2 regions of the Asanoa sp. WMMD1127 genome follow, and region 1 is predicted to be linked to the other one. Evidence: riboswitches for the same ligand, from Rfam matches in the RefSeq annotation. Region 1 holds a riboswitch; the other holds the start of a gene.

Evidence for each region. Region 1 has a riboswitch for cobalamin ahead of O7635_RS19490 (CbtB domain-containing protein). Riboswitches for the same ligand answer to the same signal wherever they lie in the genome.
Region 2: linked by a shared signal. The riboswitch ahead of O7635_RS26330 (ribonucleoside-diphosphate reductase subunit alpha) and the one ahead of O7635_RS19490 (CbtB domain-containing protein) in region 1 are both predicted to bind cobalamin.

Annotation. Positions count from the first base shown of each region.
Region 1 covers NZ_JARUBP010000001.1:4,078,862-4,084,594, forward strand. The annotation lists gene O7635_RS19470 (aspartate aminotransferase family protein) at 1-754, opposite strand, end outside; gene O7635_RS19475 (sulfotransferase family protein) at 891-1,556, shown strand; gene O7635_RS19480 (helix-turn-helix transcriptional regulator) at 1,541-2,389, opposite strand; gene O7635_RS19485 (aldo/keto reductase) at 2,394-3,389, opposite strand; adenosylcobalamin (AdoCbl) riboswitch at 3,485-3,572, shown strand; gene O7635_RS19490 (CbtB domain-containing protein) at 3,616-3,837, shown strand; gene O7635_RS19495 (CbtA family protein) at 3,839-4,573, shown strand; gene O7635_RS19500 (sirohydrochlorin chelatase) at 4,594-5,418, opposite strand; gene O7635_RS19505 (precorrin-8X methylmutase) at 5,415-5,733, opposite strand, start outside.
Region 2 covers NZ_JARUBP010000001.1:5,523,263-5,528,995, forward strand. The annotation lists gene O7635_RS26320 (MFS transporter) at 1-844, opposite strand, end outside; gene O7635_RS26325 (ABATE domain-containing protein) at 914-1,504, shown strand; cobalamin riboswitch at 1,576-1,785, shown strand; gene O7635_RS26330 (ribonucleoside-diphosphate reductase subunit alpha) at 1,904-4,261, shown strand; gene O7635_RS26335 (ribonucleotide-diphosphate reductase subunit beta) at 4,258-5,256, shown strand; gene O7635_RS26340 (Imm1 family immunity protein) at 5,302-5,682, opposite strand.

The DNA.
Region 1 (5,733 bases):
CGTCGACGTGCAGCCAGACGCCGCGGCGGGCGCAGGCGTCGGCGATGTCGGCGATCGGGTCGACGCAGCCGAGGTCGGTGGTGCCGGCCGTGGCCACGACGGCCATGGGCACCAGGCCGTAGCCGACCAGGTCGTCGAGCGTGCGGGTCAGCGCGGCCGGGTCCATCCGCCCGGCGGGATCGGTGGCGACCGCGACCACCGCGTCCCGGCCGAGGCCGAGCAGGATGGCGGCCTGGGTGACGCTGAAGTGCGTCTCGGCGGTGGCGAGGACGCGCATGCGGGACAGGTCGGTGGCGCCGCTCGCCTCCCGGGCCAGCAGTAGGCCGTGCAGGTTGGACTGGGTGCCGCCACTGGTGAACACGCCGTCGGCGTCCGGGCCGAAGCCGATCCGGCCCGCGGCCCAGTCGACGAGCCGGCGCTCGATCAGCGTGCCGGTGGTGCTCTGGTCGTAGGTGTCGACCGACGAGTTGACCGCGGCCAGCAGCACCTCGGCGCTGAGGGCGGGCAGGGCGACCGGGCAGTTGAGGTGGGCGACGTAGCCGGGCTCGTGGAACCAGACGGCGTGGTCGAGGTAGAGGCGGGCGACCTCGTCGAGGGCGGCGTCGGTGTCGCCGAGCGGCCGGTCGAGGTCCACGGCGTCGACCATGCCCTGCAGGTCCGTCAGGGTGGCGCCGGAGTAGGGACGGCGCACGGTGCGCACGCGGTCCGCCACGGCCTGCGCGGCGCGGGCGACATCGTGTTGGAACGTCGTCACAGTGGACCGGCCGAACAGGTGTGGAGTCTGGTGCTCCAACACGACCTCCCTTTAGGTTAGCCTTGCCTAACTCGGGGCAGACGTTACAGGGCGGCGAGGGCAAACGGGAAGGGGGCTGCCCATAGAGTGGGCATTCATGAAGATGATTGGCGTGGGGTTCGGCCGGAGTGGCACGCTGTCGCTGCGGGCGGCGCTCGAACGGCTCGGCGCGGGGCCCTGCCTGCACATGCAGGAGCTCAGCATCGGCGCGCACCGCGAGCGCGAGGCGGCCCGCTGGAAGCGGGTCGCCGACGGGGAACCGGTCGACTGGCGGGAGGTCCTCGGTGGCTGGCAGTCCACTGTCGACTGGCCGGCGTGCACCCGGTGGCGGGAGATCTGCGCCGCCTTCCCCGACGCGCTGGTGTTGCTCAACCACCGCGACTTCGACGGCTTCTACCGCAGCTGCGAGCGGACCATCTGGGCCGTCCGTCAGGCCGCCCGGGCCGGCCGGCTGGCGCCCCGCCCCGACGGCCAGGTGCCGCCGGCGGCCTTCCGCCACGTCATCGAGCGCTTGGTCTGGCAGGAGGACTTCCAGGGCCGGTTCCCGGACCGGGACTGGATGGAGCGGATGTACGTCGAGCGGATCGCGGCCGTCCGCCGCGAGATCCCGGCGGCGCGGCTCGTGGAATGGCGCCTCGGCCACGACGGCTGGGCGCCGCTGGCCCGCGCGCTCGGCGTGCCCGTGCCCGACGAGCCGTTTCCGCACCTGCACGACACGGCCGAGTTCCGCGAGCGCTCGGGCCTCGCTCATTCGGCGACGTAACGCCCGCCCTCGTCGCCCAACACCCGGAGGAACTCGAAGCTGTCGGCCGTGTGCGAGCCGGGCTGCGGCCGGAAGACGACCAGCCGCTGGCCGGTGGTCTCGCTGCGCACGTAGTCGCACTGCACGTCGAGATCGCCGGCCCGCGGGTGGACGATCAGCTTGCGGGTGCTGTGCAGCGGCGCCACGCGCATCTCGCCCCAGTAGCCGGCGAACTCCGGGCTGGCCGCCGAGAGGTCGGCCACCAGCCGTTCGACCTCGGGATCGGGGCCGCGCCGGGCCGCGGCCGCCCGCAGGTCGGCGACGTAGCCACGGCCGAGCGACGCGTGCTCCTCAGGCGCGTTCAACGCCCGCGACTCCGGATCGGTGAACCACCGCCAGACCACATTGCGGGCGCGCTGGTCGCCCTCGGTCCACCGGCCGAGCAAGGCCCGGCTGAGCGCGTTCTGGGCGAGCACCGTGCTGAGATCGTCGGTCACCTGGGCGGGCACGTCGTCCAGCGTGTCGAGGAGGAACAGCAGCGCCGGGTCGACGTACCCGGTGACCGCTCCCGGGTTGGGCGCCGCGTATCCGCCGAGCCGGTAGAGGTAGTCACGCTCCTCGACCGACAGGCGCAGGGCGCGGGCCAGCGCGCCCAGCAGCGCCTCCGACGGGGTGCCGGCCCGGGACTGCTCGAGCCGCTCGTAGTAGTCGACCGAGAGGTTGGCCAGCAGCGCGACCTCCTCGCGGCGCAGGCCGGGCGTGCGCCGCCGGCCGCCCGACGGGATGCCCACGTCGGCCGGCCGGAGCGCCTCCCGACGACTCCGCAGGAAGTCGCCGAGCTCACCACGGGCCACTGCGTCACTCCTCGATGGCGGCCATCGCCGCGGGCGTGTAGCGGGCGCCGACCGCGGCCCCGACCGGCGCCGCCGCGTCGATCTCCGCCCGCAGCGCCGGTGTCAGCTCGATCGCGGCGGCGGCCACGTTGTCGTCGAGATAGCCACGGCGCTTGGTGCCCGGTATCGCGGTCATGTCCTGCCCCAGCACCCAGGCTAGTGCGAGCTGGGCGGCGCTGACGCCGGCGCGCTCGGCGACGGCCCGGATGCGGTCGACGAGCGCCAGGTTGCGGTCGAGGTTCCCGTCGGTCAGCCGGGGCCAGGTCCGGCGGAAGTCGCCTTCCGGGACGTCCGCCAAGGTGCGGATGGTGCCGGAGAGGAAGCCGCGGCCGAGCGGGGAGTACGCGACGAAGCCCAGCGCCAGCTCGCGGGTGGCCGCCAGCACGCCGTTGGTCTCGACGTCGCGGGTGAACAGCGAGTACTCGGTCTGCACCGCGGACAGCGGCGCGGTGCGGTGGGCCCGGCGGATGCTCTCCGGCCCGGCCTCGCTGATGCCCAGGTAGCGCACCGTGCCCTCGGTGACCAGCCGGCCCAGCGCCCCGAACGTCTCCTCGACCGGCACGTCGGGGTCCACCCGGTGGAGGTAGAGCAGGTCGATGTGATCGACGCCGAGGCGGTCCAGACAGCGTTCGACGGCGGCGCGGACGTACTCGGGCCGGCCGTTTGCCGGACCCACGATCCGGCCGTCCGCGTCGAGGGTGAGGCCGCCGACCTTGGTGGCGACGATCGCCTCGGCCCGCCGGCCCGCGAGCGCGCGGCCCAGCAGCCGTTCGGCGCTGCCGGCGCCGTACATGTCGGCGGTGTCGAACATGGTCACGCCGAGGTCGAGGGCGCGGTGGATGGTCGCGACCGCCTCGGCGTCGTCAGGGGTGCCGTACATGGCGGTCAGGCCGAAGGTGCCGAGCCCTTCGACGGACGCGGACAGGCCCTGGGTTCCGATGGTGTGTGTGCGCAATGCCATGCGCTCCACCGTGCTCCGCGCCGGCGGCCGTAGCGGCGTCCTCGTTTTCCCCGACTTGGCAGGGCGACCCTGCGGCGGTAGCGTCCGGTGCGGAAGTGACGATGGTTGGAAGCCGGTGAGACTCCGGCGCGGTCGCGCCACTGTGACCACGCTTCGCGTGGAAGTCAGACCCTCCACCGTCACGGAAACCCGTCGTGGGACGCGTGATCCCGAGGAGGTTCGTTTCGTGTCCAGCATTTCGTCTTCCGCCACCCCGCGCCCGGCCGTCCAACCGGTGGCGATTCCGTGGCGCCAGCTCCAGCCGTGGCTACTGTTCGGCGCCGTCCTCGCCATCGTGCTGCTCTATTTCGTCGGCACCGAGCAGGGCGTCTTCCACGTCATCGGCGGCAGCGGCGTGCACGAGTTCGTGCACGACGGTCGCCACCTCCTCGGTTTTCCTTGCCACTGACATGCTGTCTCCCCGTACCCTGCTGATTCGCGGCATGCTGGTGGGACTGGCCGCCGGCCTGCTCGCGTTCGTCATCGCCTACCTGATCGGCGAGGGCCCGGTCGACGCCGCCATCGCTTTCGAGGAGGCGCATGCCGACCCGGCCGCCGCCGGTGAGCCCGCACTGGTCAGCCGGACCGTGCAGAGCACAGTCGGTCTGCTCACCGCGACGCTGATCTACGGAGTCGCGCTGGGCGGCATCTTCTCGATGGTCTTCGCCGGCGCCTACGGACGCCTCGGTCGGCTCGGCGCTCGGGCGACGGCCGCACTGGTGGCGCTGGCCGGTTTCGTCACGGTCGCGCTCGTGCCGTGGTTGAAATATCCGGCCAACCCGCCGGCGACGGGGTCCGAGGAGACCATCGGCCGGCGGACGTCCCTCTTTTTCCTGATGCTGGTGATCGCCTTGGCCGCCCTGGCGTTGTCGATCTACATCGGACGGTCGCAGGTGGCCCGCTTCGGTGACTGGAATGCCACCATCCTCGCTGCGGTCGTCTTCGTGGCCGTCATCGCGGTGGCGCACGTTCTGCTGCCCTCCATCGAGGAGATTCCTGACGGGTTCTCCCCGCTCGTGCTGTGGAACTTCCGCCTGGCGTCGCTCGCCACCCAGGCGGTGGTGTGGACCACCCTCGGCCTCGGCCTCGGTGCCCTCGTCGAGCGCAGCCTGCGCCGCGAGGCCGTGCTCACCACGTCCGCCTAGCGCACGGCCGGCCACCGCCGTCAGTGGTGGTGGTCGGCCGGGTGGTGGTGGGGCAGCTGGGCGGCGCCGACCGCGTGCTCGTGGAACGGCAGCGCGATCCGGTACTTGCACGTGTCGCAGTTGGCTCGGATGTCGCCGCCGAGGGCCTCGTGGTAGCGCTCGACCACGATCTCGGCCAGCCCGGCGCAGTCGCCGATCACCTCGGCCGTCTCCGCGCCCCACGCCGCCGCCTGCGCGGCCACCCGGCGCGGCAGGACGCCGGTGAAGAGGAAGTAGGGCAGCACCACGATCCGCTTCGCCCCGAGCGCCCGGCAGCGGTCCAGGCCGGCCGGCACGCCCGGCTCCGCCAGGGACACGAACGCGTACTCCACACCGGACACCGGTGTCGTCTCGGCCAGCAGGCGGGCCACCTTGGCCACCTCGGCGTTGGCGTCCGGGTCGGTGGAGCCGCGGCCGACCAGCAGCACGGTGGTCTCCGCGCCGGCACCGGTCGCGGCGATCCGGTCCCGCAGCAGCGCCAGGATGCCCGGGTGCGGCCCGAGCGGGCGGCCGTAGGCGAACGACAGCCCGGGATGCCGGGCCCGTTCGGCGGCCAACGAGCCCGGGATGTCGCTCTTGGCATGACCGGCGGCCACGAGCATCAGGGGTACGCAGGCCAGCCGGCGCGCGCCGCCCTCGACGAGCCCGGCGACCGCGTCCCGGACCGGGGGCGGCGACAGCTCGATGAAGCCGCCGGCGACCGGCACGTCGAGGCTCCGGCCGACCCGGGCCACGAAGCGGCGGAACTCCTCGGCACCCTCGGGGTCGGTGGTGCCGTGGCCGGCGATGAGCAGGGGGATGGTCATGCGAGCGGGTCTCCGTACAGCAGGGCGTTGACGGCGGCGGCGGCGACGGCCGCGCCGCCGCGGGCCGACCGGTTGGACAGTTGGGGCAGCGTGGTCGCGCGCAGCGCCGCCTTGGACTCGGCGGCGCCGACGTAGCCGACCGGCAGTCCGACGACGAGGGCGGGCCGGATCGCACCGGCGGTGGCGAGGCGGACGATCTCGGTCAGCGCCGTCGGCGCGTTGCCGACCACCCACAGCGCGCCGTGGGCGTGGGTCGCGGCGGCCAGCCGGATGCCCGCGGCCGACCGGGTCAGGCCCTCCTCCCGGGCGAGCGCG
Region 2 (5,733 bases), 1.4 Mb from region 1:
ACAGGCCGAGCAACGCCGCCGCCTGCACCGCGACCGTGCCGACCAGCGCCCGCCACGGGTCACGGTCGACCACCGCGCCCACGGCGACGATGCCGAGCACGCTGGCGATGCCGCGCACGAGGAGGATGGCGCCGACGGACGCCGCGGCGAACCCGCTGACATCGGTGACGAACAAGGCGACATAGGTGTACGCGGCGATCGCGCCCGCGGTCGTCAGCGCGGCGACGCCCACGAGCAGCCAGAAGCGGCGCGTGTCGGGTGTGGACCCGCGGGCGGCGTGGCCCTCGTCGGGCCGGGTCGATGGCAGCAGGGCGGCCACCACGAGCAGCACCACGGCGCCGAGCGCGGCCACCGCGAGCTGTGCGGCGCGCCAGCCGGCCCGCTCGCCCAACCAGGTGCCGGCGGGCACGCCCACGACCAGGGCGACGTTGCCGCCGGCGAACACCGTGGCGACCGCCCGGCCGCGCAGCCCGGGCCGGAACAGCTCCGCCGCGGCCGGCACCACCACCGCCCAGAACAGCGCATGGGTGGCCGCGGTCGCCATCCGGGCCGCCAGCACGAGCGCATAGCTGCTCGCGAACGCGGTCGCCGCCACGCTGACGACGAACCCCGCCAGCAGCGCGGAGAGCAACAGCCGGCGCGGCACCCGCCGGGCGAGCGCCGTCAGCGGGATCGAGCCGACGACGACCACCGCCCCGTACGCGGTGACCAGCGTGCCCACCTGCGACGGCGAAAGCCCCAGGTCGGCTGCCATCGGCAGCATCAGGCCGACCGGCAGCGCCTCGGCCGTGGTGTAGAGGAACGTCCCGCCGGCCAGGCCGACGAGCGCGCCAACCGCTCGCATGTTTCCCCCTAACCGAGCTTTGATGGCAACAATCTAGCGTCCCGCCCGTTTCTGGTAAAGTGCGTTTCGATGGAAACAGTGCAGCGGATGCGTCTGGTGGGCGGCAACCTGGCGCTCGACTTCGTCAACACCCGCAGCGGCCCGCCCGACGGGCCGGCCGACGACGACGTGCTGACCGGCCATCCCGAGCTGGTCGCCTGGGGCGTCTACGCCGGCGCCCTCACCGCCCACGAGGCGACGGCGCTCGACCGCACGCGCGGCACGCGGGCCGCGTTCGCGCGCGCCCGGCGCACCCGCGACTACCTCGACGACCTGTTCCGCGGCGTCGCCGCCGGCCGCGACCCCGACGCCGACCTGCTGGCCCGGCTGGGCGACGACGCGGCCGAGGCGCTCGCCCACGCGACGCTCGAGCCCGCCTACGTCTGGTCCTGGCGCGGAGACCGCACGCCGGCTCGCCCCCTGCGCCCGGTGGTGCACGCCGCGGTCGAGCTGCTCACGGCGGGCCCACTCGACCGCGTCAAGGCCTGCGGCGGCTGCCGCTTCCTCTTCCTCGACGAGAGCAAGAACCGCAGCCGCCGCTGGTGCAGCATGGACGACTGCGGCACGGCCGAGAAGATCCGCCGCTACGTCGACAACCGCCGCGCGCGCGCCGCGACCTGACGGGTGTGGCGGGCGACACGCGACACGCCGACACACCATCTGGTGTTGCCTAAACACAGGGGCACCCATATATGGTGTCTCCCGCAGCTGGTTCGGCCGTCCTCACCAGACGGCCGAGGCAAGAGGGAACCCGGTGCGATTCCGGGGCTGCCCCGCAGCGGTGAGTGGGAACGACCGCCGTCAACGAAGCACTGGGCCCGGGCCCGGGAAGCGACGGCCACTAGGCGACCGTGAGGTCACGCCCACGAGTCCGAAGACCTGCCAGCGCGCCGCACGCCGCCCGGCGTGCGGCGGTCGAAGGCCGCGCGGGACGGCCGACGCCACGGCCGGCACACGCGTGCGCCGGCGGCGTCGCCCTGCGCGCCCGACGACCCTCGGTGTTGGCGTGAGGAGGGGGACATGACGGTCACGCAGGAGCAGGCCGCCGCGGTGCCGGAGCAGCGGCGGCACGTGATGCAGGTGCGCAAGCGCAACGGCGACCTGGAGCCGGTCGACGTCAACAAGATCGTGCGAGCGGTCGAGCGGTGGGTGGGCGACCTCGACGAGGTCGACCCGCTGCGGGTGGCGACCCGGACCATCAGCGGCCTCTACGACGGCGCCACCACCGCCGAGCTCGACAAGCTGTCGATCCAGACGGCGGCGGAGCTGATCGGCGAGGAGCCGCAATACTCCCGGCTCGCCGCGCGCCTGCTGTCGGCCTATGTGGACAAAGAGGTACGCGGCCAGGGCGTCGCGAGCTTCAGCCAGTCGATCCGGTACGCGTACGACCAGGGTCTGATCAGCGACGAGACCGCCGCGTTCGTGGCCCGCAACGCCCGCAAGCTCGACGACGCCGTCGACCCGGCCGGAGACCTGCGGTTCGAGTACTTCGGCCTGCGCACGGTGGCCGACCGTTACCTGCTGCGCCACCCGGAGAGCCGGCTCGTGGTGGAGACGCCGCAGTTCTGGCTGCTGCGGGTCGCGTGTGGACTGTCGAAGACCCCGGCCGAGGCCATCGGTTTCTACCGCCTGATGTCCAGCCTGGCCTACCTGCCCAGCTCGCCGACCCTGTTCAACTCCGGCACCCGGCACACCCAGATGTCGTCGTGCTTCCTGGTCGACTCGCCGCGCGACGAGCTGGACTCCATCTACGAGCGCTACCACCAGGTCGCCAAGCTGTCGAAGTTCTCCGGCGGCATCGGCATCTCGTGGAGCAGGATCCGGGGCCGGGGCGCGCTGATCCGCGGCACCAACGGCAAGTCCAACGGCATCGTGCCCTTCCTCAAGACCCTGGACGCCGGCGTGGCCGCGGTCAACCAGGGCGGCCGGCGCAAGGGCGCCGCCTGCGTCTATCTGGAGCCGTGGCATCCCGACGTCGAGGAGTTCCTGGAGCTGCGCGACAACACGGGCGAGGACTCCCGACGGACGCACAACCTCAACCTGGCCAACTGGATCCCCGACGAGTTCATGCGCCGGGTCGAGGCCGACGAGGATTGGTCGCTGGTCGACCCGTCCGACGCGCCGGAGCTGCCGGACCTCTACGGCGAGGCGTTCGACGAGGCCTACCGGGCCGCCGAGAAGAAGGCGGTCAGGACCGTCAAGGCCCGGGACCTCTACGGCCGGATGATGCGCACGCTCGCGCAGACCGGCAACGGCTGGATGACGTTCAAGGACCCGGCGAACCGGCTCTCCAACCAGACCGGCGCGCCCGGCAACACCATCCACCTGTCCAACCTGTGCACCGAGATCCTCGAGGTGAACTCCGACGACGAGACGGCGGTCTGCAACCTCGGCTCCGTCAACCTCGCCGCACACGTCACCGCCGACGGCATCGACTGGGCGAAGCTGCGGGCGACCGTGCGCACCGCCGTGGTGTTCCTCGACCGGGTCATCGACATCAACTACTACCCGTCGGCGCAGGCGGCCGCGTCCAACCCCCGCTGGCGGCCGGTCGGGCTCGGGCTGATGGGCCTGCAGGACGCGTTCTTCACGCTGCGGATGCCGTTCGACTCCGACGGGGCGCGGGAGCTGTCGACGCGCGTACAGGAGGAGATCTTCCTGACCGCGCTGGAGACCTCGGCGGGGCTCGCCGAGTCGTTCGGCCCGCACCCGGCGTTCGCGGAGACCCGGGCGGCGGGCGGCGACCTGCACCCGGACCTGTGGGGCGCGACGCCCGCGCAGACCGCGCGGTGGGACGCGCTGCGGACCCGGGTCGCCGCGCACGGGCTGCGCAACTCGCTCCTCGTGGCGATCGCCCCGACGGCGACCATCGCGTCGATCGCCGGCTGCTACGAGTGCATCGAGCCGCAGGTCTCCAACCTGTTCAAACGCGAGACCATGTCCGGCGAGTTCCTGCAGATCAACAACTATCTGGTACGCGAGCTGAAGGCGCTGGGGATGTGGACCGCGCCGGTGCGCGAGGAGATCAAGCGGTCCGAGGGATCGGTGCAGGGCATCGACTCCTTGCCGGCCGACCTGCGCGACCTGTTCCGCACCGCCTGGGAACTGCCGCAGCGGGCGCTGATCGACCTCGCCGCGGCCCGAGCGCCCTATGTGGACCAGTCGCAGTCGCTGAACCTGTTCCTCAGCGCGCCCACCATCGGCAAGCTCTCCTCGATGTACCTCTACGCCTGGAAGGCCGGCCTCAAGACCACCTACTACCTGCGGTCGCGTCCCGCGACCCGGATCCAGCAGGCGACCGTGGCCATCACGCCGCTCGCGGCGGACGCCGTCGCCTGCTCCCTGGAGAACCCCGAAAGCTGCGAGGCCTGCCAATGACCCTGCTCGACCCCGGACTCGACCTGACGCTGCGCCCGATGCGCTACCCGGCGTTCTTCGAGCGGTTCAAGGACGCCATCAAGAACACGTGGACCGTCGAGGAGGTCGACCTGCACTCCGACCTCGCCGACCTGGCCCGGCTCTCGCCGGCCGAGCAGCACCTGGTCTCGCGGCTGGTCGCGTTCTTCGCCACCGGCGACACGATCGTGGCCAACAACCTGGTGCTCAACCTCTATCAGCACGTCAACTCGCCCGAGGGCCGGCTCTACCTGTCACGCCAGCTGTTCGAGGAGGCCGTGCACGTCCAGTTCTATCTCAACCTGCTCGACACCTACGTGCCCGACGAACAGCAGCGCTTCGCGGCGTTCGCCGCCGTGGAGAACATCCCGTCGATCCGGCGCAAGGCGGAGTTCTGCTTCAAGTGGATCGACTCGATCTTCGAGCTGCGCGAGCTGCGGACGCGCGACGACCGGCGGGCCTTCCTGCTCAACCTGATCTGCTTCGCCGCGTGCATCGAGGGCCTGTTCTTCTACGGCGCCTTCGCGTATGTCTATTTCCTGCGCTCGCGTGGGCTCCTGCACGGTTTGGCCTCGGGCACCAACTGGGTGTTCCGCGACGAGTCCATGCACATGGCGTTCGCGTTCGACGTGGTCGAGACGGTCCGGCGGGAGGAGCCGGACCTGTTCGACGCCGACCTGGCGAAGCAGGTCACCGCGATGGTGACGGAGGCGGTCGACTGCGAGGCCCAGTTCGCGGAGGATCTGCTGGAGCAGGGCGTCAGCGGTCTGTCGCTTGTGGACATGCGGTCCTATCTGGAGCACGTCGCGGACCGCCGGCTGGCCATGCTCGGCATCGATCCGGTGTACGGGAGCCGGAACCCGTTCGCCTTCATGGAGCTCCAGGACGTGCAGGAGCTGTCGAACTTCTTCGAGCGGCGGGTCTCCGCCTACCAGGTCGGCGTCACCGGCACGGTCAGCTTCGACGACGACTTCTGACGGACCGGCCCGGGACGGCGGTGGGCGCCGCCGTCCCGGCCGCCGTCAGCCGGTGCGCCACTCCAGGTCGGGATGCGGCCGGCCGGCCGCCATGAACTCCCGCACCGCGGCCAGCGCGGTCTCCTCGTCGACGACGTCCTCGGGAGCGAACGAACGCGAACGCCCGTCCACCATCAGCTCGACCGGCGCGCTGCCCTCACCTCCGGCCCGCGGCCGCTGCAACACGACCCGGTCCTCGTGGTCGAGCGCCCCGACATAGACGTGAAAGACTCCGAGCCCACCACCGACCGCGATGTACGCGCCCGCCGTGTCCTCGACGGTCAGCTCGGTGTGCCGCCGCTGATCGAGCGCCCGCAACGCGGCCACCACGTCCTCGATCGCCGGTGACGCGATGACCACGGACTGCGTAGGCCCGGGTTCACGCACGTCGTATTCCAATCGCAGACCGGTGTCCGGGTTGACCGCCGGTCCGTCAAG